One region of the Bradyrhizobium genomosp. III genome, then DNA from elsewhere that is predicted to be linked to it. Evidence: riboswitches for the same ligand, from Rfam matches in the RefSeq annotation. Region 1 holds a riboswitch; each other region holds the start of a gene.
The links. A riboswitch is a leader RNA that binds a small molecule or an ion and turns the genes downstream of it on or off. The one in region 1 is predicted to bind cobalamin.

Region 1 (5,267 bases):
CACGGATTTTCCGGGTAGCCATTCCAGCGTGCCATGTGCGCCCATATGCACGACGGCATCGCAGGCCTGCTGCCGGAGCCAGAGATAGAACGCGACATAGGCGTGGCGCGGCGTGCGGGCGAGATCGTGATAATCGATATCGCGCGTGGTCGCATCGCCGCGTTCCGGCTGAACCGCGATGATCGACTTGCCGCAAGCGACGGCCGCGAATTGAAACGCGCCGTCCTGGCAGCTCGGATCATCCTCCGGCGCGCCCCTGGCTTGCGCGAGATCATCCTGCAAGACTTGCGGCAGGCGCGAAAGCGCCGCGCGGTAATCGGCAACGTCCCAGGTCAGTTGCCGCTTGAGCAGCGTCTCGCCAAGGGTGTGGACCGGCGCAACATCGAAGCCGGCCTCCGCGAGATCCGACACCAGTGCCTCGACCGAAGCCAGCGCATCGAGACCGACCGCATGCGCGATCTGATGCGGCCGGCCCGGATAATTCGAGAGCACGATCGCAATGCGCTTCTCGGCAGCTGGCTTCTCCGCGAGGCCCCGCCAGGCCGCGACGCGCGCGGCGACGGCCGTCACGCGCCCTTCATCGGCGCCGTGCGCAAGACGCGAAAATTGCAGATCGGGGTCACGCATCCCCTCCGATTTGAAGCTCACCACGCCCGCGAACAGGCGGCCATCGACCTCGGGCAGCACCACATGCATCGCGAGATCGCCGGGCGACAGGCCGCGCAGCGAGTCCACCCAGTCCTCGCGCCGCGCGGTGGAGAGCGCGACCTGAAACACCGGACAGGATGCGGCGTCGAATGGTGTCGTGCCGTCGTCGCCCATGGCCGAGAACGCCGTCGCATTGACGATCGCCGCCGGAGGATTTTGCGCAAGATACGCGCGCAGCCAATCCGCAACGCCCGCAGCCTTCAGCGACGTGACGAACGCGCCACAAGTGTCAAATCCCTTCTGACGCAACGTCGCGATCAGGGCATCGACCGGGCCGGTGTCGGCAGCGGTGAGATAGGAGCGATAGAACGTCACCAGCGCGCGCGGCCTGCCCTCGCCGCCCACCGGCGCAGCAATGACACCACGCGCGGGATCGTAGAACCCCATCTCGGGCACGGTCGTCTCGCCGATAACTGGCCCGGCATAGAGGCCCGAGGCCAGCGCGAGCTGTGCAATCGCGGCCTGCGCCGCGACCGGGCCGCCGGTGTCGCAGAGCACCTTGAGCCGGCGCAGCGTCGAGACCGGCAAGGTCGAGTATGCATCGAGCCGCGTGTCGTCACGGCCATCGGCCGGCAGCACGGCCAGCACAATGCCACGGTCCTTCGCAAGCTGTTGCAGGGCCGCAAGCCCATACGGCCAGTAGGACTCCCCGCCGATCAACCGCACCAGAATGCCGCGCGCCTGCGACAGCGTGCGCTCGATATAGGTGTCGACCGACAGCGGATGACGCAGCTCAGCAAGGTTCGCGAGCCGCAGCGTCGGCAGGTTCTCGCGACCACGCCGCCAGCCGGCTGCGAACGCCGCGAGATCCGAATCCGAATACGAGAGCACCACGAGATCGGCCGGGTCCTGGCCGATATCCCTTGGCGTCGCGGTCTCCTCCAGACCGCGGCTCTCGCGGAAGACGACGTGCATCAGATACCTAGTCCTGCCTTGATGGCGGCCTCGTCGATATCGCCGTGCTCGCCGATCACGACGAGCTTCGACCGCCTGTGACCGGCGCCCCACGGCTTGTCGAACTGGTGGCGCACGCGCTCGCCGACGGCCTGCAGCAGCAGCCGCATCGGCTTGCCCGCGACCGCGATGTAACCCTTGGCCCGCAGCACGTTCTGCTCGCGTGCCAGCTTCTGGACGGATGCGACCAGCGCATCGACGTCGGCGACTTCAGGAAGGTCGACCACGACGGAGGCGAAGTCATCGTGCTCGTGCTCCTCCTCGCCGTCATGATGCGAGGGGCGCGCAGCGAGATCGTTCTCGGCGGCGGCGCCGAGACCGAGGATGACGCGCGCATCGATCGCGCCGTCGGTCACGGGGAGCATCGGCACGCGGCGCGGCATCTCGGCAATAATCGCCGCCTTGGCCGCTTCAAGCCCCGCCGCGCCCGCAAGATCGGCCTTGGTCAGCAGCACGATATCGGCGCAGGCGATCTGATCCTCGAACACCTCCGACAGCGGCGTCTCGTGATCGAGATTTTGGTCTGCCGCCCGCTGCGCTTCGACGGCATCAGGATCCGGTGCAAAGCGGCCGGCGGCGACAGCCTCGGCATCCGCGAGCGCGATCACGCCGTCGACGGTGATGCGCGAGCGGATCTCCGGCCAGTCGAATGCCTTCAGCAGCGGCTTCGGCAGCGCCAGGCCCGAGGTCTCGATCAGGATGTGATCGGGGCGCACGGGCCGCGCCAGCAGTTTTTCCATGGTCGGGATGAAATCGTCGGCGACCGTGCAGCAGATGCAGCCATTGGCGAGCTCGATGATGTTCTCCTCCGGGCAATTGGCATCGGCGCAGGATTTCAATATCTCGCCGTCGACGCCCTCACTGCCGAACTCGTTCACGAGCACCGCGAGCTTCTTGCCGCCGGCATTGCTGAGCAGATGCTGGATCAGCGTCGTCTTGCCGGAGCCGAGAAAACCGGTGACCACCGTCACAGGGACTTTTGCGAGCGAGTTCATTCGGCGGCCTCCGGCACGACGGCAATGGGGGGAATGCGGGCAAGCGATTGCTTGCGGAATATTTCCGGCCGGCTGCGCCAGGGCACGAGACCATCCGGCGCCGCCGCATAGGCCGCCGCGCCCGCGACCACATCCTGCGCATTCGCATCCGACAGGCGGCCATAGACATACGACCAGCGGCCGGGCGCGCTGAGCGCGACCGAGCAGCCCTGATTGCAGGCCGACAGGCATTCGACGGGAACCACATTGACGCCCTCGGGCACGCCGGCGTCGAGGATCGCCCCATGCAGGCGCTTGCCGGGCGTCGCCTCGCCCTCGGCGGGCGCCTCGCCGGCACGGCAGGTGATGCAGACGTGAAGTGTGACGGTCATCGCCTCTTCCAGATAACAGCGGGAGGCGATGAGGCACACGGACCGCTCTTTTCGAGGCCCGTTTCCCCGTCGCGGAGCACCCCGTCCGCCGGTCCAAAACTCGTCCGCGCTGGCAGGTCTCCCGGCTTGCGGAGCAGGGTTTTGCCCTTCGATCCCCGCCTTCCCGATTCCCGCGGGAATCAGTGGCTTCGGGCATCTCTCCGGTCACGGTCGCGGGGGCGGCTGCATTTTGGACCCAAATCTTGCCGATTCGGACCCTATCGCATTCCCTCTTCGCCTGTCATAGGACAGGAACCAACGCCGGGCCACCATTTGCCGGTGGCCGCCACTTGTCAAGCCGAAGGACCGGGACCGATGACGCCTGAACCGGATACAAAAACGGCCGAGGAAACCGACGCCCGCCACGCCACGAAAATGGCGAAGAAGAAGGCCGCCCGCGACAAGATCATGGCGACCAAGAGCGGCGAAAAGGGCCTCATCATCGTCCACACCGGCGCCGGCAAAGGCAAGTCCTCCTCGGCCTTCGGCATGATCGTCCGCTGCGTCGCCCATGGCTTCCCCTGTGCGGTCGTGCAGTTCATCAAGGGCGCCTGGGATACCGGCGAGCGACGCCTGCTCACCGGCCATTTCGGCGACCTCTGCCAGTTCCACGCCATGGGTGAAGGTTTTACCTGGGAGACGCAGGACCGCGCCCGCGACATCGCCGCCGCGCGCGCCGGCTGGGAGAAGGCCAAGGAGCTGATCCTCGATGAGAGCTTGCGCATGGTCGTGCTCGACGAGATCAACATCGCGCTGCGCTACGACTATCTCGACATCGCCGAGGTCGTCGAGTTTCTGACCACCTCGAAGCCGCCGATGACGCATGTCGTCCTCACCGGGCGCAACGCCAAGGACGAGCTGATCGAGATCGCCGATCTCGTCACCGAGATGACGCTGGTCAAGCATCCCTTCCGCTCCGGCATCAAGGCGCAGGCCGGCGTCGAGTTCTGAGTTCGATGGCGCGCGCATTGATGATCCAGGGGGCCGGCTCGGACGTGGGCAAGTCGCTCATCGTCGCAGGCCTTGCGCGTGCCTTCACGCGGCGCGGCCTGCGCGTGCTGCCGTTCAAGCCGCAGAACATGTCGAACAACGCCGCCGTCACCATCGATGGCGGCGAGATCGGCCGCGCCCAGGCGCTGCAGGCGCTGGCAGCAGGCGTCGAACCGCACACCGACATGAACCCCGTGCTGCTCAAGCCCGAGACCGATGTCGGCGCGCAGGTGATCGTCCACGGAAAGCGCATCGCGACTGCGCGCGCGCGTGACTACGCCGCGATGAAGCCCTCGCTGATGGGCGCGGTGCTGGAGAGCTTTGAGCGGCTGAAGGCACGCGCCGATCTGGTGCTGGTGGAAGGCGCCGGCAGTCCGGCCGAGGTGAATTTGCGTAAGGCCGACATCGCCAATATGGGTTTTGCGCGCAAGGCCGACGTGCCGGTCGTGCTGATCGGCGACATCGACCGCGGCGGCGTCATCGCCCAGCTCGTCGGCATCAAGACGGTGATCGACCCCGACGATGCCGCGATAATCCGGGGTTTTGTCATCAACAAGTTCCGCGGCGATCCCACCCTGTTCGACGACGGCTACAGGCTGATCGAGCAAAAGACCGCGTGGCGCGGCCTTGGCGTGCTGCCCTGGTTCGCCCGCGCCGGCGAGCTGCCGGCCGAGGATGCGCTGGGCCTCAGCGACGCGCGCAAGCCGGGCCAATGCAAGATCGCCTGCCTCGCGCTGTCGCGGATCGCCAATTTCGACGATCTCGATCCGCTCAAGCTCGAGCCGGGCGTCGATCTCGTGATGGTACGCCCCGGCGAAGCCATCCCAGGCGATGTCCGCCTCGTCATCGTTCCCGGCTCGAAATCCACCCGCGGCGATCTCGCCTTCCTGCGCACGCAAGGCTGGGACATCGATCTGCTCGCACATCACCGCAGGGGTGGCTATGTGCTCGGCCTCTGCGGCGGCTATCAGATGCTCGGGCGCAGCGTTGCGGACCCAGAGGGGATTGAAGGTCCCGCAGGCGACACGGCGGGGCTCGGGCTGCTGGATGTGGACACGGTGATGAGTCCGCAGAAGACGCTGACGCGGGTTACGGCTGTGCATGCCGCCACGGATCAGCCGATCGAGGCGTACGAAATTCACATCGGCCGTACCGATGGGCCCGATCGTGCGCGCCCGTTTGCGACACTGAACGGCGAGACCGAAGGCGC
Region 2 (5,267 bases), on a different contig from region 1:
ATCGTCCGCGCCACGCTTGCTACGCTCGATGCTGCCGTCGGCACCGAGATGGAGCGCACCGCGATCATTCTGGTCGGCAGAACGCTTGGTGCTGCGGATTTCGACGAGAGCCGCCTCTATGCCGCCGACTACGATCGTCGCTATCGGCCTGTCGGTGCCGAGCCACGCTTTCCGGAGGCCTCGTGATGGCGGCAGGCTTCGTCATCTCCGCGCCGGCTTCCGGCGTCGGCAAGACCACGCTGACGCTGGCGCTCGCGCGCGCCTGGCGCAATCGCGGATTGAACGTGCAGTGCTTCAAGAGCGGTCCCGATTACATCGATCCCGCCTTCCACGCCGCCGCCACGGGGCGCGCTTCCGTCAACGTCGATAGCTGGGCGATGGACCGCGGGGGCATCGCCCATCTCGTCAGCCGCGGCGCGGACGCCGATGTCGTGCTCGCCGAGGGATCGATGGGCCTGTTCGACGGCGTCGCCGCGCGCGGTGTCTCCGGCACCGGTGCCACCGCCGACATTGCGGAGATGCTGGGCTGGCCGGTGGTGCTGGTGATCGATCCTTCCGGTCAGGCGCAGACCGCGGCGGCGATCGCCGCGGGACTTCGCGATTATCGCCCCGGTGTGCGCCTTGCGGGCGTCGTGCTCAACCGCGTTGCCAGCCCGCGCCACGAAGACCTCGTGCGGCGTGCGCTCAACGATTCCGGCATTGCCGTGTTCGGCGCGCTGCCGCGTCATGCCGAGATCAGCCTGCCGAAGCGACATCTCGGCCTGGTGCAGGCCGAAGAGCAGGGCGAGATCGGCAAGCTGATCGACGAGGCCGCGCGCTTCGTCGCCGAGCATGTCGATCTCGATGCGGTGCTGCGATCGGCTGCCAGCTGGTCGCCGCAACCTGCCGCGAATGGGCTGAACGTGACACCGCCGGGGCAGCGCATCGCGCTGGCCCGCGATGCGGCGTTCTCCTTCGTCTATCCGCATATGCTGGAAGCCTGGCGCGCGGCGGGCGCGGAGATCTCGACATTCTCGCCGCTCTCCGATGAAGCGCCTGACGCGAGCGCCGATGTGTGCTGGCTGCCCGGCGGTTATCCCGAGCTGCATGCCGGCAAGATCGCGGCCAATGCGCGTTTTCGCAGCGGCCTGCGCGCCTTTGCCGAAACGCGGCCGGTGCACGGCGAATGCGGTGGCTATATGGTGCTGGGAACCGCTCTGACCGACGCGGACGGTGTCCGCCACGAGATGACGGGACTGCTTGGCCTCGAGACGAGCTTTGCCAAGCGCCGCATGCATCTCGGTTATCGTCTGGCCGCACTCGCCGCGCCGATGCCGGGACATCGCTCCGGCGCACGCCTGCGCGGCCACGAATTCCACTATTCGACCATTCTTGCCCAGCCTGATACACCGCTGGCCGTCGTGCATGACGCGACCGGCGCGGTCATCGCCGAAACCGGCTCGCAGCGCGGCCACGCCACCGGCACCTTCTTTCATCTGATCGCGGAGGACCGGTGAGCGGATTCGTCTCCTTCATCTCCGCCGGGCCCGGCGACCCCGAGCTTCTCACGCTCAAGGGCGCCGCGCGGCTGCGCGAAGCCGACGTCGTGCTCTATGACGATCTTGCCTCTGGCGCGATCCTCGATCTCGCCCGGCCAGGCGCCAATCTCGTCGCGGTGGGGAAACGGGCAGGGCGTCCCTCGACCAAGCAGCACCACGTCAACCGCCTGTTGGTCGACTATGCCGCAACAGGCGCGCGCGTGGTGCGGCTCAAGTCGGGCGACGCCGGCATTTTCGGCCGGCTCGAGGAGGAGCTAGAGACGCTGCGTGAGGCCGGCATCGGCTACGAGATCGTTCCCGGCGTCACCTCGGCCTGCGTTGCCGCGGCGCAAGCCGGCATCCCCCTGACCCGGCGCCATACATCGCGCCGGGTGCAATTCGTCACCGGTGCCGATGTCACCGGCGAGTTGCCGCCCAACCTGAACTGGGCGGCGCTGGCCGACCCTGAAGCGACGACCGTGGTCTATATGGGCCGGCGCACCTTTCCGGCGCTTGCCGCAAAGTTGATCGCGCACGGGCTCGCTGCGGATACCCCCGCGCTGTTCGCCGAATCCCTCGGACGCCCCGACGAACGGCTGGTCCGCACCACCATCGCCGAGCTTGCCGAGCAGCTTGCGCGCGGCGGGGCCGCCTCGACGGCCGCCGTGATCCTGTTTGGGGCGCTGGCGGGGGATTATCCCACATGACGGCCTTGGCCGCCCTTCGCCCCTTGACGCAGGCTCAGCGAAAGGGGCACACAAGAGAGGCATGGTGCTCGACGCGGCGCAAAGCGCCGGAGCATAATCGGGAATGGGGGTGGGCGGACCCAGTTGCGGCGCCCAAAACCCCAGCCGCCCCCGCGACTGTAAGCGGTGAGGGACTCCGATCAGCCACTGGGCCGCAAGGTCCGGGAAGGCCGGAAATCCCGGGGAACCGCGAGCCAGGAGACCGGCCCTGCACGTTTTGAGGCCAAGGCCGTCGGGTGTGACGGCAGGAAGGAACTGAGCCATGCATATCGAACCCGGGGTCGTGACGGGCGCCAAGCTCGTGTTGAGTTACGCAACCGGCATCGCCGCAGGCGGCGTTGCGCTGAAGCTCGCGGTCGAGACCGTGCGTGAGCAGGGCATCACGTCGTTCGCGGCGCGGACGCTGGCCACCACAGTCCTCGTCTTCACTTTCTTCGAGATCCTGCCGCACTTCCCGGTCGGCGTCTCCGAGGTGCACTTCATTCTCGGCTCGACACTGTTCCTGCTGTTCGGCGCGGCGCCGGCGGCGTTCGGCCTTGCCTTCGGTCTGCTGCTCCAGGGCGTGTTCTTCGAGCCGGCCGACATCCCGCAATACGGCATGAACGTCACCACGCTGCTGGTGCCGCTGTTCGCGATCCAGGCGATCGCCACACGGATCATCTCGCGCAACACCGCCTATGTCGATTTGAAGTATCGGCAGGCGTTGGCGCTCTCGACGACCTACCAGGCCGGCGTGATCGCCTGGGTGGCGTTCTGGGCGCTCTATGGCTCGGGCTTTGCGATGAGCAACCTCGCCAACATCGCGACGTTCGCGGCGTCCTATGCGCTCGTCATCGTGATCGAGCCGCTCGCCGATCTCGCGGTGCTGGCACTGGCGAAGTCGCTGCGCGGCGTCACCGCGCCCGGCCTCGTCACCCCGCGCCTGCACAACGCGGCCTGAGAGACAAGCGAACGGGCGGCCAGCAGGGCCGCCCGTCGCGTTCGCGATGCTCACACTCTCCCTGATAGGCATCGGTTGCGGCGATCCCGACCAGCTCACGCGCGCCGCTGTTCAGGCGATCAACGCCGCCGATCTCGTCCTGATTCCGCGCAAGGGGGCGGCAAAGTCCGATCTCGCCGATCTCAGGCGGACGATCTGCGCGGACGTGCTCACCAGCGACAAGACAATCATTGCCGAATTCGACCTTCCCGTGCGCGACGCTGGTGAAGCTGACTATCGCAAGGGCGTGGACGATTGGCATGATGCGGTTGCCGCGGCCTGGTCGAAAGCGATCGCAAACCATCTCGAAGGCGAAGGCAAGGTTGCGCTGCTGATCTGGGGCGATCCCTCGCTCTATGACTCCTCGCTGCGCATTGCACGACGGCTCAATCCGTTGCCGACGATCGAGGTCGTGCCCGGTATCACCTCGATCCAGGCGCTGTGCGCGGCGCATGCGCTGCCGCTCAACGACATCGGCGAGCCCTTTCTGGTCACGACGGGGCGGCGCTTGCGCGAAGGCGGCTGGCCGCAAGATGTCGATACCGTGGTGGTGATGCTCGACGGCGGCACGGCGTTTCAATCGCTCGATCAGCGGGGCTTGCAGATCTGGTGGGGCGCCTATCTCGGCATGCCCGACCAGATCATCATGTCCGGCGCGCTCGCCGAGGTTGGCCCGCGCATCGTCGCGGCGCGGCAGGAAGCGCGCGAGCGGCACGGCTGGATCATGGACAGCTACATTCTCAAGCGCGCACGTTAAGCGAGGCAGCATGCTCCCCGAATGGGTCCCCCAGAACTGCCCCGATGTCTCCGCGGCCCATCGCGAGGCGGCGATTGCGCGGCAGGCGCAACTGACAAAACCGACCGGCGCGCTCGGCCGGCTCGAGCAGCTCGCAATCGAGCTTGCGGGCCTGCAGGCGACCGAACAGCCGCGTGCCGCACGGGTGCCGATCATCATCTTCGCCGGCGACCACGGCATCGTCGCGCAGGGCGTATCGGCCTATCCGCAAGCCGTGACTATCGCGATGATGGCGAATTTCGCCGCCGGCGGCGCCGCGATCTCGGTGCTGGCGCGCGAGCTTGGCTCGAGCCTGGAGGTGGTCGACGCCGGCACGCTGGCGCAGGACGAGATGGCAGGAATCGTCACCGACAAGCCGCGCCACGGCACACGCGATTTCAGCGTCGAAGCCGCTCTCGCACCCGCCGAGCTGGGGTATGCGTTCGAGGCCGGCCAGCGCGCCGTCGCACGTGCGGCTGCCCATCAGCCTGATCTCCTGATCTTCGGCGAGATGGGGATCGGCAACACCACGACCTCGGCGGCAATCGCGGCGGGCCTGCTCGGCATCAGCGCCGAAGAGATTGCGGGGAGCGGCACCGGGATCGATGCGGCGGGGCGCGCGCACAAGGCCCGTGTGATTGATGCTGCGATCGCGCGTCACGGCGTTGGCGGCGCTTCGCCGGAAAAAATCCTATGCGCCGTTGGCGGCCTGGAGATCGCGGCGATCTCAGGTGCGATCATCGCGGCCGCGCAGCGCCGCATCCCTGTATTGATCGATGGCTTCATCGTATCGGTGGCGGCGCTGGCGGCGGCACGTCTCAATCCGTCGTGCCAGCCGTTCCTGCTGCCGTCGCATCAATCGGCGGAGCAAGGGCATCGGCTGGTGCTGCGCGCGCTGAACGTGCAGCCGTTGATCAGCCTCGATCTCCGGCTCGGCGAGGGATCGGGCGCCGCCATCGCGCTGCCGCTGGTGCGCCTCGCCTGCAGCCTCCACAACGGCATGGCGACGTTTGCGCAGGCCAATGTGCCGGATCGTCCTAACTGATCCGCTGATTGACGGAGACGACGCGCCAGCCGCTCAGGAGGCGATCGATCCGGGTCAGCGACAGCGGATCGACCACGAAGCGCAAGGCCGCCGTCGGCGTCAGGTCCAGCGCGATGCAGAGCGCGGCGCGGATGGTGCCGGAATGCACGACGAGCGTGGCCGATCCGGCTGCGATCCGCGACAGGCCCAGCCGGACACGCGCGAC
Region 3 (5,267 bases), on a different contig from region 1:
AAAGCGAAGATTTGCGTCCCTTTCGCCATCTGCGACTTCACTGGCGATTAGGGAGAGCGCCAGGGCGCGCCAGCCCAATTCCATCGGCTTCGCATAAGTCGACGCAAGTTCAAGCGTGCCGTCGAGGGCGATCTTCCAGGCGATAACGTACTGTTCGTCCGATTTGTTGTCCCGGTGTCTGGTCCACGAAACGAAAATAAAGTCGTTTTGGCCAAGTTCAACAACGCCCCACATTTGAGGCACGAACTGTGCCACCTTCGAGACATTGGAGATAATTTGTTCTATCGTCTCACCATCTTGCGCTCGCCAAGTTGACTTCAGTCGTTCGACAAGGGGACTGTCGCTGGCCCGAATATTATTGCTCATGGCAGCCGGCCAGGCGAGGCAGATTAAAAATCCGACCACGCTAAGCCATAGCGCGGGTCTTCCAGGCATTCTCTTCATAACCCTCGGCCTATCGCGTTTCATCCAAATATCTTGTGAAGCAGGCAACCTCGAACCTGCTATGCCATCGCAAGAAGTTTACGGGGATGCACCCGCTAGCTGTCCCGCGCGAGCAGGCGCTCCCCTCTATGTCATGCGCAGCTAACTTCCCCGGCAGCGACTGCGTCAATTGGCTGAGCTGGACCTGCCCAGAGGAGGAGACTGGGCATTCCGAGGGTCTGCATTCTTCGTGCCAGGCAATAGGCGGAAAATTTCACGGAGTTTGTGTCACTCTTGTCGACTTTCCGACCTTTGCATGTTTTCGATGTTTCTGTTTGGCGTATCCGCCGCAGCTTGTGCATCCATGTCCCGCACCGGATATTTAGCAGAAGAGTTGAACGCCTCGATGCCGGATGCCTGTGGACGGAAGTGGGTTTGCCGCCATTGAGCTGTGTGGTTCGCTATCGTGCCGCCCGCGTTCGAGCTGCGTGATTGCCAAGCACCAAGCCGGCTTGATCCCAGCTCTGAAGTCTGGGTGGCACGCAAATCAACCCCTCGCCAGTTGCTAAATTTCGCCACGTGCCTTGGCCTATTCGCCGCAGATCCTTTAGTTGAGCGAAGAGCTGGCTAGCTGAGGTGCTGGGCGAACCTCTGGAAATCGCAAAGCCGCATTGAAAGCGCTCTGATATAACGTCGGTACTCCCGCCGGCAGGCTGCTTCTGTCCCTTTCATCAATTTAGCGTGCGGCTCCGCCTCAAGGCAGCTCCGATGCTTATCCGGCATCTGAGAAGGATATGTCTGATTATGACATCTCTGATGAGAGAATGTTTCTAGATGGTGAAGTCACAGAGATGCACGGTCATTCGGCTAGCGGATGTCGCAGATTAGCTTGCACATAATCTGAGAGGTTGACGGAAGAGTTCTCCTGCCGATAATCCAAGTCGTCGAGGTTCTCCGGTTCCCATTGATCCGGAGCTAAGAGGGAAGCCGGTGCAAATGCCGGCTCTGCCCCCGCAACTGTGAGCGGCGAGCCGCTGTCCGACGATGTCGCTGAAGCCTGCACGGCTTCGGGAAGGCCGGACAGCAGCGATGACCAGCAAGCCAGGAGACCGGCCCCGACAATATATTGGTCCACGGGCGGGGTGTCTCGGTGGTGCGCCAAGCAGCCGTCGCACGCGCGACTTCTCCTGCCTGCGTCCGCCATGGCCTTTGTCCCCAACAGGGGTTAACGCTATGTCTCCTCTCTCTCTTCCAGTTGCTACGCTCGGAACGCCACGCATCGGCCCAAGGCGTGAGCTCAAGCTCGCTCTAGAAAGCTACTGGGCTGGAAAGATTAGTGAACAGCAGTTGCACGAAGACGCATTCGGCCTACGCGCAGCGAACTGGGCTCGTCAAAAATCGCTCGGCGTCACGATCATTCCGTCAAACGACTTCTCGCTGTATGATCAGGTGCTCGATACAAGCGTCATGGTTGGCGCAATCCCGGAGATCTACGCCGCGAACGGAGAATCCGTTTCGCTCCAAACGTACTTCGCCATGGCCCGCGGATCGCAATGCGGCGAGCAGGATGCGAGTTGCGCCCAGAGCCCGCGGGGATCTGGCGTGCCCGCGCAGGAAATGACCAAGTGGTTCGATACCAACTACCACTACATGGTTCCTGAGTTTTACCGGGGACAGGCGTTCAGACTGTGCTCTCGCAAACCCGTCGAAGAGTATGAGGAAGCGAGGGCTCTTGGCTTTCAGACCCGCCCTGTCCTGATCGGGCCGGTCACATTTTTAAAGCTCGGCAAGAGTACCGATAGTGCGTTCCAGCCCCTCTCTCTCCTCGATGATCTGATACCCGTCTATATCGACCTTCTGCATGAATTAGCCAAACGAGGGGCAAGTTGGGTTCAGTTTGACGAGCCCTGCCTGGTCCTTGATCTGGATGAGGCGGCGCGAAATTCGTTGCTGCACGCCTATAACCGGTTCGCAAAGGAGGGACCCGCTATCAAGATCATGCTTGCGAGCTATTTCGGCGCCCTAGGCGACAATCTGGATACTGCCTTGAGCCTGCCAATTTCCGGTCTGCACGTCGATTTGGTTCGAGCGCCAGAACTATTGGATCAGATCGTTGCTGACGGCCGAAGTGATCTCGTCATGTCGCTCGGTGTCATCGACGGCCGGAATGTGTGGCGGTCGAACTTGCCGTCGCTCCGTCAGCGGCTGAAGCCCTCGATTGCGAAGCTTGGCAGGCACCGTGTACAGCTCGCTCCATCCTGCTCGCTGCTTCACGTGCCGGTCGATGTTGAACTCGAGACCGGGCTCGCGTCCGACGTCAAGAGCTGGCTTGCTTTCTCGGTTCAGAAGATGCGTGAGCTTGCGATCCTGGCGCGGGTACTCGCAGGCGACCAGAATGTTGGGCTAGCTCTTGCCGAGTCGGAATGCGCTGCGACTGCCCGCCGGACCTCGCCGAAGATCCATAATGCCAACGTCGCTGTCCGAATGAGGGCGATCGATCAGACGATGCGCCAGCGCGCCACCCCGTTTGCCCGTCGTTCCGAGATCCAAAGGGAACGCTTTGGACTACCGGCTTTTCCCACCACGACGATAGGATCGTTTCCGCAGACCACAGCGGTGCGAAATGCTCGCGCGGCGCATGCGCGAGGTGCGATGAGCGAGGAGCAATACGACAGGTTCCTCAAAGAGGAGATAGCCCGCGCCGTACGTTGGCAGGAGGACATCGGTCTTGACGTCCTCGTTCATGGCGAATTCGAGCGTAATGACATGGTGCAGTACTTCAGCGAGCAACTCGCCGGCTTCGCATTTACAAGGAATGGATGGGTTCAGTCCTATGGTTCGCGCTGCGTTAGGCCCCCGATCCTGTTTGGCGATGTAGTGCGGCCGAAGCCGATCACCGTGGAATGGTGGCGCTACGCGCAATCACTAACTAGTAAGCCGATGAAGGCGATGTTGACCGGACCGGTGACGATCCTGAACTGGTCGTTTGTTCGCGATGATATTCCTAGAAGCGAGGTCTGCCGTCAGCTTGCGCTCGCGATGCGCGATGAAGTCCGCGATCTCGAGAATGCCGGTGCGGCGATGATACAGATCGACGAAGCTGCACTTCGCGAAGGATTGCCATTGCGCCGGTCGGACTGGAAGGCATATCTCGATTGGGCCGGAGATTGCTTCCGCATCTGCTCATCGGGCGTTACCGATCAAACGCAAATCCATACACATATGTGCTACTCAGAGTTTAACGACATCATCGGTGCGATCGCTGCAATGGATGCGGATGTCATTTCAATCGAGACGTCGCGATCGAAAATGGAGCTGCTGGATGCGTTCAGGAGGTACGAATATCCAAATCAAATCGGACCGGGCGTGTACGACATTCACTCTCCGCGCGTTCCCGAGACGGACGAAATGAAGGAGCTGATCGTGCTAGCTCGGACGCGCTTGCAGGATTCTCAGCTCTGGGTCAATCCGGACTGCGGCCTAAAAACGCGCAAATGGGAGGAGGTTCGGCCTGCGCTCGCCAACATGGTCGCTGCCGCGCGCGAACTGCGCGCTGCATCCGATCCGCAAATCCGTTGATCCCGAGCTCCGGTCTGTTCTCGACAAAGCTAATTGGGTTATGGTGATTTACGCTTTCCACATTATCGAGGCTATCCTTGCCGCTGACAAAATGCCCGGTCCACTTCGTGGACCGGGGAAGGTACGGTCTCGGAGAAAAGATGGTGACGCGTTACGCTAGTTTCGTCGGCCGCGGGAGAATTGCCGGCTGCTCGATCAAGGCGACGACATTCGCCGAAAATCTGCGACCCATTCAAGCAGAAGTGCCGCAGCTCAATCATGCCATGGTACGCGGCCGTCTAGGCTGTGATTTGTCGCTCATGGGCACGTTGGCAACGGCCGCGACAGCAATGAGAAAACTAATGCTTGACGGACACCGCAAGGCACCGGCGCGGATTCGGTCCGCTCGGAGATGCCGTCAGGGTCCCTCAATCAATCCACGCTAGATAGTTTCCGAAGAGAGGACGTCAAAGGCACTCCGTACCCCAACTCACGCCAATCCATTTGGAATAACGGCTATCCGGGCCAGATACGCCAATGCGTCGGCCGCACAGCGATTTGCTCTCCGGTATTCGCGTTGATCCATCCGCCGAAGATCCGGCGGCAAGGAAAGACCACCCGGTGAATTGAATTACCCTCGATCACGGCAATCTCCAGATCCTGATCGAAGGGCGGCGCCTTTCCAAGCTGCTCCCATGTCAGATCATTAGATGCTGGGCGGTGTTCATAGCTGCGGGGTGACAAATTCAGATAACCTTGTTAACACCGCGCACATCGCTTGGGTTCTGCGCGGACGGGCCCAAGCCGATAACGTTCGGATGGCCCGCGTTCTCGATCGCGTCAGCCGCGGCGGAGGGCTATCGGCCATGCGCTGTTGTGACGAAACATGATCCGCTCGCGAACTGAAATATTTAGATCTGCGCCACGAAACGACATCTGAGCTTTGGTCGAATTGATTTGGATCAGCTCAAGGCCTCGGCCGTTGATATTTGTAGCTGTGCTGCACAAGTTAGACTGGACTCCAGCTCCAGTAATCCGGCCCGGAGCAGGGTAAATGGTCCGGCCGTCTGTCATATCACGTCCCTTGTTGGTGAGACACATCTCCTTATCCTCCGGCGTCATCGTGTTGGTTGTGTGTGGGGGGCCTCCCTCACGCGCGCATTTTCTTAACACCGTTAGATGGGCGGCATCGCTCTGAGCCCATAGCAGGGCCGTCCCGCAGGCCGATAAAGTAGATGCCGTCGCAAGTCGGCGCAATTTATCATGTGGCCGGTCATTGGCCGCCG
Region 4 (5,267 bases), on a different contig from region 1:
AAGCAGCCAATTCCTCGCCGCATCCAAAGCAGGTCAGGCCAGAGTCGCGGATGGCCTGGAATTGCGCGAACATGGCTTCGAACAGCCGTGCCTCATCCTCCGCGCGCCGGACATCTCCCGCCGATCCAGCAAGTTGCTGGAGCAATTGCTGCCGTTCGGCCTGAAGCTGTTGGCGCATCTGCTCCTTCCGACCGTCGACTTGCGCGATTTCGAGCAATCTCTCGTCGAGATTCCCGACGAAGAAGCCTTCGACTTCGTGGTTGGTCTCGTTCACCCTGACCCTAGCCGTAAGCAGGCTGCGCGCAAGCTTCTCCCCGCGGAGTACCATGACCTCTCGAATTCCGCGCTGTTCGACGCCATCGTCGCAATGGCGTTCTGCCTTGCAGATCGCGACGCGCGGTTCAGGGTCAGCGTGAAGTACCTCGCAGGGCTAACACCGGACATGCTCAGCACGACAGGCAGGGCGATCATAGGCGGACAAGCCGGCTTCGATACACTGTGCGAACGGTTGAGACATGTAAACGGCACCCGAGCCGGCCATCACGGCCGCATCAAAGAGCTGGGACATTTGGCTGGGCTTTCGACGTCGGAGTCGCCCCTCGATCCTCAGATCAGGTCGATCTTGCTAGAGAAGATCGAAACGAACATCGCAAATGCCGTCGAGGCGGAGTCTCTTGAAACTCGCTGCCCGTGTGGTCGAGACCACGAGCCGCATTCGCCTTGCGTTCGCCGCGGCATGCCCCGAAGCCGACCTGAGCCGCGGCTTGCCCGGCGCGCTGCTGCCGCTCAGTCCTTGACCGGCGGGGCGTCCGCCCCCCGTTCGCCCAACTTATCCCTCAAGCGCGTTGCAAAGTACGGGTCGTGAGGCGGTGAAAAGCCGAAGGCAATCCTGTGCGCCTCGTCAGAGCAGATGTGCGGCCACATCAATCGGACTAGAAAAACGCACTCTCACGAATAGGACGGGCTAAACTGTCACATGTTGTGTCACTCAGCACTCGATTCACGCCCCTTGCTTGACTCGGTTATGAGGGGCCTTCAGTCTGGTTATCGGTAGCGCCGAAAGGCGTATCAAGGGAATACGGTGCGTCCTCACGGACAAGGCCGAAGCTGCCCCCGCAACTGTAAGCGGCGAGCCGACGACAGTTGGGCCATTGGGTTCGTTCGTTCGAACCTGGGAAGGTGGTCGGAGGCGTCAACCCGCGAGCCAGGAAACCTTGCTGCCGGTCGTGGTCATGGACTGACGCAGGGGCGGGGTGCTCCAAGACGTTGCAAAGCCGATCGAGATCTGCCGCATTCGGGGCGAACGGCTGCCGCTCACGGCGAATGTGCGTGACGGCTTTTTGTTTCGCCCGTGGTCATCACCGTTTTCATTTCAAACGTAGTAGCCGTGCCGGCGCGAGTTTCGGCGTCAACTTCAATCCTGCTCAAACAGCGCTGGCTGTCCGGGTCAGCATTGACGCTAGGAATCGTGCTGGCCTCGATCGCCGCAGCGGGATCGGCGTCCGCACAGCCTCCGCAACTGCTCAATCCGTGATTGTCTCCTCGGCCAATCCGTGGGGCAACACCGTCACCGCGGCAGCAGCAGCGGCGCGAGCGCGTACGCCTCTGGTACGTGGCCGCGACCCGGGCGCGCGACCTGCTGATCCTGCCTAGGCACTCCGCCGACCTGTCGGACAAGTGCTGGGCAAAGCTCGTCGATTTGGGCCTGGCTGGTCTCCCGGCGATCAACCCGAACGACGTCGGCACCGCGAAGGAAAGGAACGTCACGCCGCTAGAGAACGGGCAGACCCGCGAGACCTTCGCCGCCGAGGCGACCGCTATCTTCGATGTGCGCAAGACCGTGATCTGGCGTCGCCCGAGCCGGAGCGAACTTGATCAGGTGGACGAGCCAGAAGCGAAGATCGAAAGCGGGGAAATTCCGGAAACCGGCGCTGCGGAGCCTGCTGCCGTTCTCAGAAGTTCGACGCGTGGCACCATCCTTCACAAGCTAATCGAGGAGGTGCTGACCGGAGAAGCCTGCGACGCCAGGGCGGACTTGAAACGCGGGCTGCGGAACTGATCCGGCAGATGGGGCACGAACCGGCGGAGGATCCGAAGATGGGCATCAGCGCCGTCGAACTGACCGCCACGGTGCTGCGGACGCTCGCTCTTCCGGACGTCGTGACGCCGCGACCGCGTCTCGCCCCCGAGCTCCCGTTGTTCGGAAGCCAGACTCACGAAGGCGGCAAGGTCCTGCTCTCCGGACAGGTTGACGCGATCGCGTTCGACGAGGCCGGCGCCATCGACGCGGTCGTCGATTGGAAGAGCGACGTGGCTCCGGATGCGCCGAGCATCGGCCACTACAGACAGCAGATCGCCGACTATCGGAAGCAGACGAACCTAAGCGGGACAGGTCGTCGATGTGACTTGAGCCCCCGCGGCTGCTGCTCAGGATCCAAGCGCCGTCTCTGCCGGCCTGGTCTACCTTGCCGAGCTGCGGTTGCTCACGCTTGGCTGAGATCGAATCTGAAAGTTCTCCGCAGTTTCACGGATTTCGAAATTGATCGGTCCAGGTCGCCCGTCCGGAGTTCGGGCCCACAGGTATGCGGAGCCTTCATCCAGCACGATCGACTCGACCGAGAAGCCTGCACGCTTAACCAATCCGGCGAGATCGTCCGGCGGGATGAGGCCGTAGAAGGAATGGCCCCTAAGCGAGTCCATGAGGAAGCCGTTGCCGTATGGTTGACAATTCGGGAGATTCTGCATCCTTGTAAAATCAGAATTGCGATAGAGCGTCACAAACAAGCAAGTGCCGTTTGGCTTTAGCTTAGCTCTCATCAGTTGAACGATGCCAAGTCTCACGCTTGCCGATGGGATCACAGAAAGAACGTTTATGCAGAAGCCGCGGTCGTATCTCCGGTCATGGGAGGCAAACTGACCCACGGTGAGGGCGTGGACGTGATTTGATTTGCCGACGTAATCGCGGATGGTGGTCGAACGACCGCGGATCATTTGACCCCTTGAAAGCTGCACTTCCGAATCCACCAACGCAAGTTCGCCGGTGGTTTTGGCTATTGCCCGTTCGTAACGCAGTTTGCCGCAGCCAAAGTCGAAGCTGGAATGAATTGGCTCGAGACGCGAGATCAGCTTCTTAAGATAGGCCGAACTCTGTGTTTCCGGCTTGGCTGCGTTTTCGCTCCGGACGATGATATCCTTCCCGATCTTGTACCACATCAGATGGCCGCCTCTGTGAATGCTTGGCGGTTGCCTGCACTTGCCTCGGCATTCCCGGCTATCTGTTGGATCTGGGGATCCGCCCTTCGTTCCAGCAATCCATACCGAAGATGCATAAATAGAAGCGCGGCCATCGAGGCGGTCCAAAAAATGATCAGAAACCAAGCTGCCCTGGCGAAGGCGGATAAGACCGCGAAGCCTGTGAGTATGAAGAGCCACTCCAAGGCAACCCAATATGTGCCAAGCCTCCAATGCGCTTTCGATGTCGTGCTTGTCGACGAGCGGATGTTCGCTTCGGCTGGACGCGTATTTGTAGAACGTCGCTCTCACGAGGGGATGGCGGTCGCGTTTGAGATTTGCCGCCTGACGGGCCGACATCTGCGCACCCGACATGACAGCCAGAGGGAGAAGGATGTTAGCGCGGTCGAACCTCGCCCTGATCTTAAATATGTCCGAAATCCGATCATGGAATCGGGTGACCCTGCTGAAGATGAGCACCAGCAAAGCAAGCGCGAAGCCGCCCACGTTCACCTCAGGAGCTTTAATAGCCGTGGCGAATTCCTTGACGCCGGGCAGATGCTCAACTCGCAAGAAAAGACCGTTAATCCAAGGATCGTACCTCACCAGGAACGAGCAGGCTAAGGTCAGCGAGAAATCCGCCAAAGCGTTCTTCTAGAGCATCTCAGAATAGTTCTTCGGCCCGAAGAAGGGCATCAGAACGCGAAGGATCGAATCCATGCCGCCCCCGAGGTTGTTAAGACCGGTCCATAAACGGCTTGATTGAGTCAGAAAAGTAGCCGACGGTCAACGGATAAGGTGATGGCCGAAGGGAGGAAACACCCTCCCTCGGACGCTTCCCGAGTCGAGTAGCGATCCCATATTCAAGGCAAAAAGCGCGCATCTGATTTATGAGGCACGTCCGTTGCGAAATCATCCTATCGCGAACACGATGCAGCGCTTGCAGGTCAATGTGTTCGGGCGACCGTATTTCGACGAAGCGCATTGTTGGTCGCGTCACTGCTTCCGCGATCGCTGCGGCATCGATGATGTCACTTTTGTTGGACTTTACATAAGGCTTGACGAATTGAGCCGGAATAATGCGGACGGTATGCCCCATCGCGGCGATCTTGCGTGCCAACCATTGCGAGCTGGCCTTCCAATTGTAGATCGTCGCTTCGGAGACCCCGTGCTTGCGAGCTAGGTCGGCCGTCTTCGCCCCGGCCTCATGCGCCTTCGACACTGCGATAATCTGCTCTTCCGTGAACCTTGCTCGCTTCATCTGTCCGTCCTTCTTCGGGGCGGACTCTGAATCCTTCTGGAGGAAATGCTCAGTGGCAGGTCACGCCAACGAAAAGAAGCGTTGGTTGCGCAGCCGCGCCAAAATCCATCGCTGCGCGACTTGCACCGCAACTTCGACCTTTGCCTTATCTTTTGGGCGCCGCGGCCGGGCTGCGAGATGGCCGTGCCGTAATGGCTTGCCATCTCGGCATAGGTTCGGTTGAGGCCGGGATCGTGGCGGTCGGGATGTGAGCGGCAAGCCAAGGCCGTCAGTCAGCGTGGCTCATTGGCATAGCGCAGCTCACCTTACCGCCCGCGCGGACTTCACTTCGAAGTCACGGACCAGTTGTTGAAATTGAAGTTCTTTCCCCCCGGGGACGAGGTAATCTCGACGCCGTATTGGACGCTACCGACGTTTATGTCGCCAAAGTACCCCTTCGACTTGATCCACTGCAGGATACTCTTGATGTCCACTGTCCCGCTGTTGGTCTTCGAAGTGCGCAGCAATGAGATGACCTTGTGACCATCGGAGCCTTCGCCTTCAAACACGTTCCAAGTCGCCCCGCCTACATTGACATTGCTGTAGACCGGAATCGCCGCACCGGAAGGGGCATAATGATATGAAATGGGCTTAACGTTGCCGCTCCCGTCCGAGTTTCCGGTGTAGTTTGTCCAGAGCATTATCTCATGTCGGTCTGAGCTGTCCCAGATATCGTAGGCGACATCCCAGGCGCCGCCAGTGGGAACTTCCTGATTGAAGCTCGAGCTCAGAGTGT

Region 2: it holds a riboswitch for cobalamin, as region 1 does, so the genes downstream of both, IC66_RS0113095 (energy-coupling factor ABC transporter permease) here and IC66_RS0113025 (DUF1636 family protein) in region 1, are expected to answer to the same signal.
Region 3: it holds a riboswitch for cobalamin, as region 1 does, so the genes downstream of both, metE (5-methyltetrahydropteroyltriglutamate--homocysteine S-methyltransferase) here and IC66_RS0113025 (DUF1636 family protein) in region 1, are expected to answer to the same signal.
Region 4: it holds a riboswitch for cobalamin, as region 1 does, so the genes downstream of both, IC66_RS46875 (hypothetical protein) here and IC66_RS0113025 (DUF1636 family protein) in region 1, are expected to answer to the same signal.

The regions. Positions count from the first base shown of each region.
Region 1 is NZ_AJQF01000153.1:7,746-13,012, reverse strand. Features, by position in the region: gene cobN (cobaltochelatase subunit CobN) at 1-1,623, opposite strand, end outside; gene cobW (cobalamin biosynthesis protein CobW) at 1,623-2,657, opposite strand; gene IC66_RS0113025 (DUF1636 family protein) at 2,654-3,028, opposite strand; cobalamin riboswitch at 3,123-3,342, opposite strand; gene cobO (cob(I)yrinic acid a,c-diamide adenosyltransferase) at 3,383-4,018, shown strand; gene IC66_RS0113015 (cobyric acid synthase) at 4,024-5,267, shown strand, end outside.
Region 2 is NZ_AJQF01000154.1:2,223-7,489, forward strand. Features, by position in the region: gene cobM (precorrin-4 C(11)-methyltransferase) at 1-186, shown strand, start outside; gene IC66_RS0113085 (cobyrinate a,c-diamide synthase) at 186-1,496, shown strand; gene cobA (uroporphyrinogen-III C-methyltransferase) at 1,493-2,224, shown strand; cobalamin riboswitch at 2,270-2,488, shown strand; gene IC66_RS0113095 (energy-coupling factor ABC transporter permease) at 2,526-3,203, shown strand; gene cobF (precorrin-6A synthase (deacetylating)) at 3,250-3,999, shown strand; gene cobT (nicotinate-nucleotide--dimethylbenzimidazole phosphoribosyltransferase) at 4,010-5,062, shown strand; gene IC66_RS0113110 (histidine phosphatase family protein) at 5,055-5,267, opposite strand, start outside.
Region 3 is NZ_AJQF01000539.1:5,073-10,339, reverse strand. Features, by position in the region: gene IC66_RS0141325 (hypothetical protein) at 1-366, opposite strand, end outside; gene IC66_RS46920 (hypothetical protein) at 712-1,002, opposite strand; cobalamin riboswitch at 1,354-1,555, shown strand; gene metE (5-methyltetrahydropteroyltriglutamate--homocysteine S-methyltransferase) at 1,657-4,002, shown strand.
Region 4 is NZ_AJQF01000524.1:666-5,932, reverse strand. Features, by position in the region: gene IC66_RS0140655 (SbcC/MukB-like Walker B domain-containing protein) at 1-274, opposite strand, end outside; gene IC66_RS48820 (transposase) at 675-797, shown strand; cobalamin riboswitch at 1,035-1,236, shown strand; gene IC66_RS46875 (hypothetical protein) at 1,613-2,059, shown strand; gene IC66_RS48815 (hypothetical protein) at 2,461-3,876, opposite strand; partial or broken gene IC66_RS48810 (transposase) at 4,070-4,492, opposite strand; partial or broken gene IC66_RS44510 (IS21 family transposase) at 4,556-4,734, opposite strand; gene IC66_RS0140615 (glycoside hydrolase family 12 protein) at 4,816-5,267, opposite strand, start outside.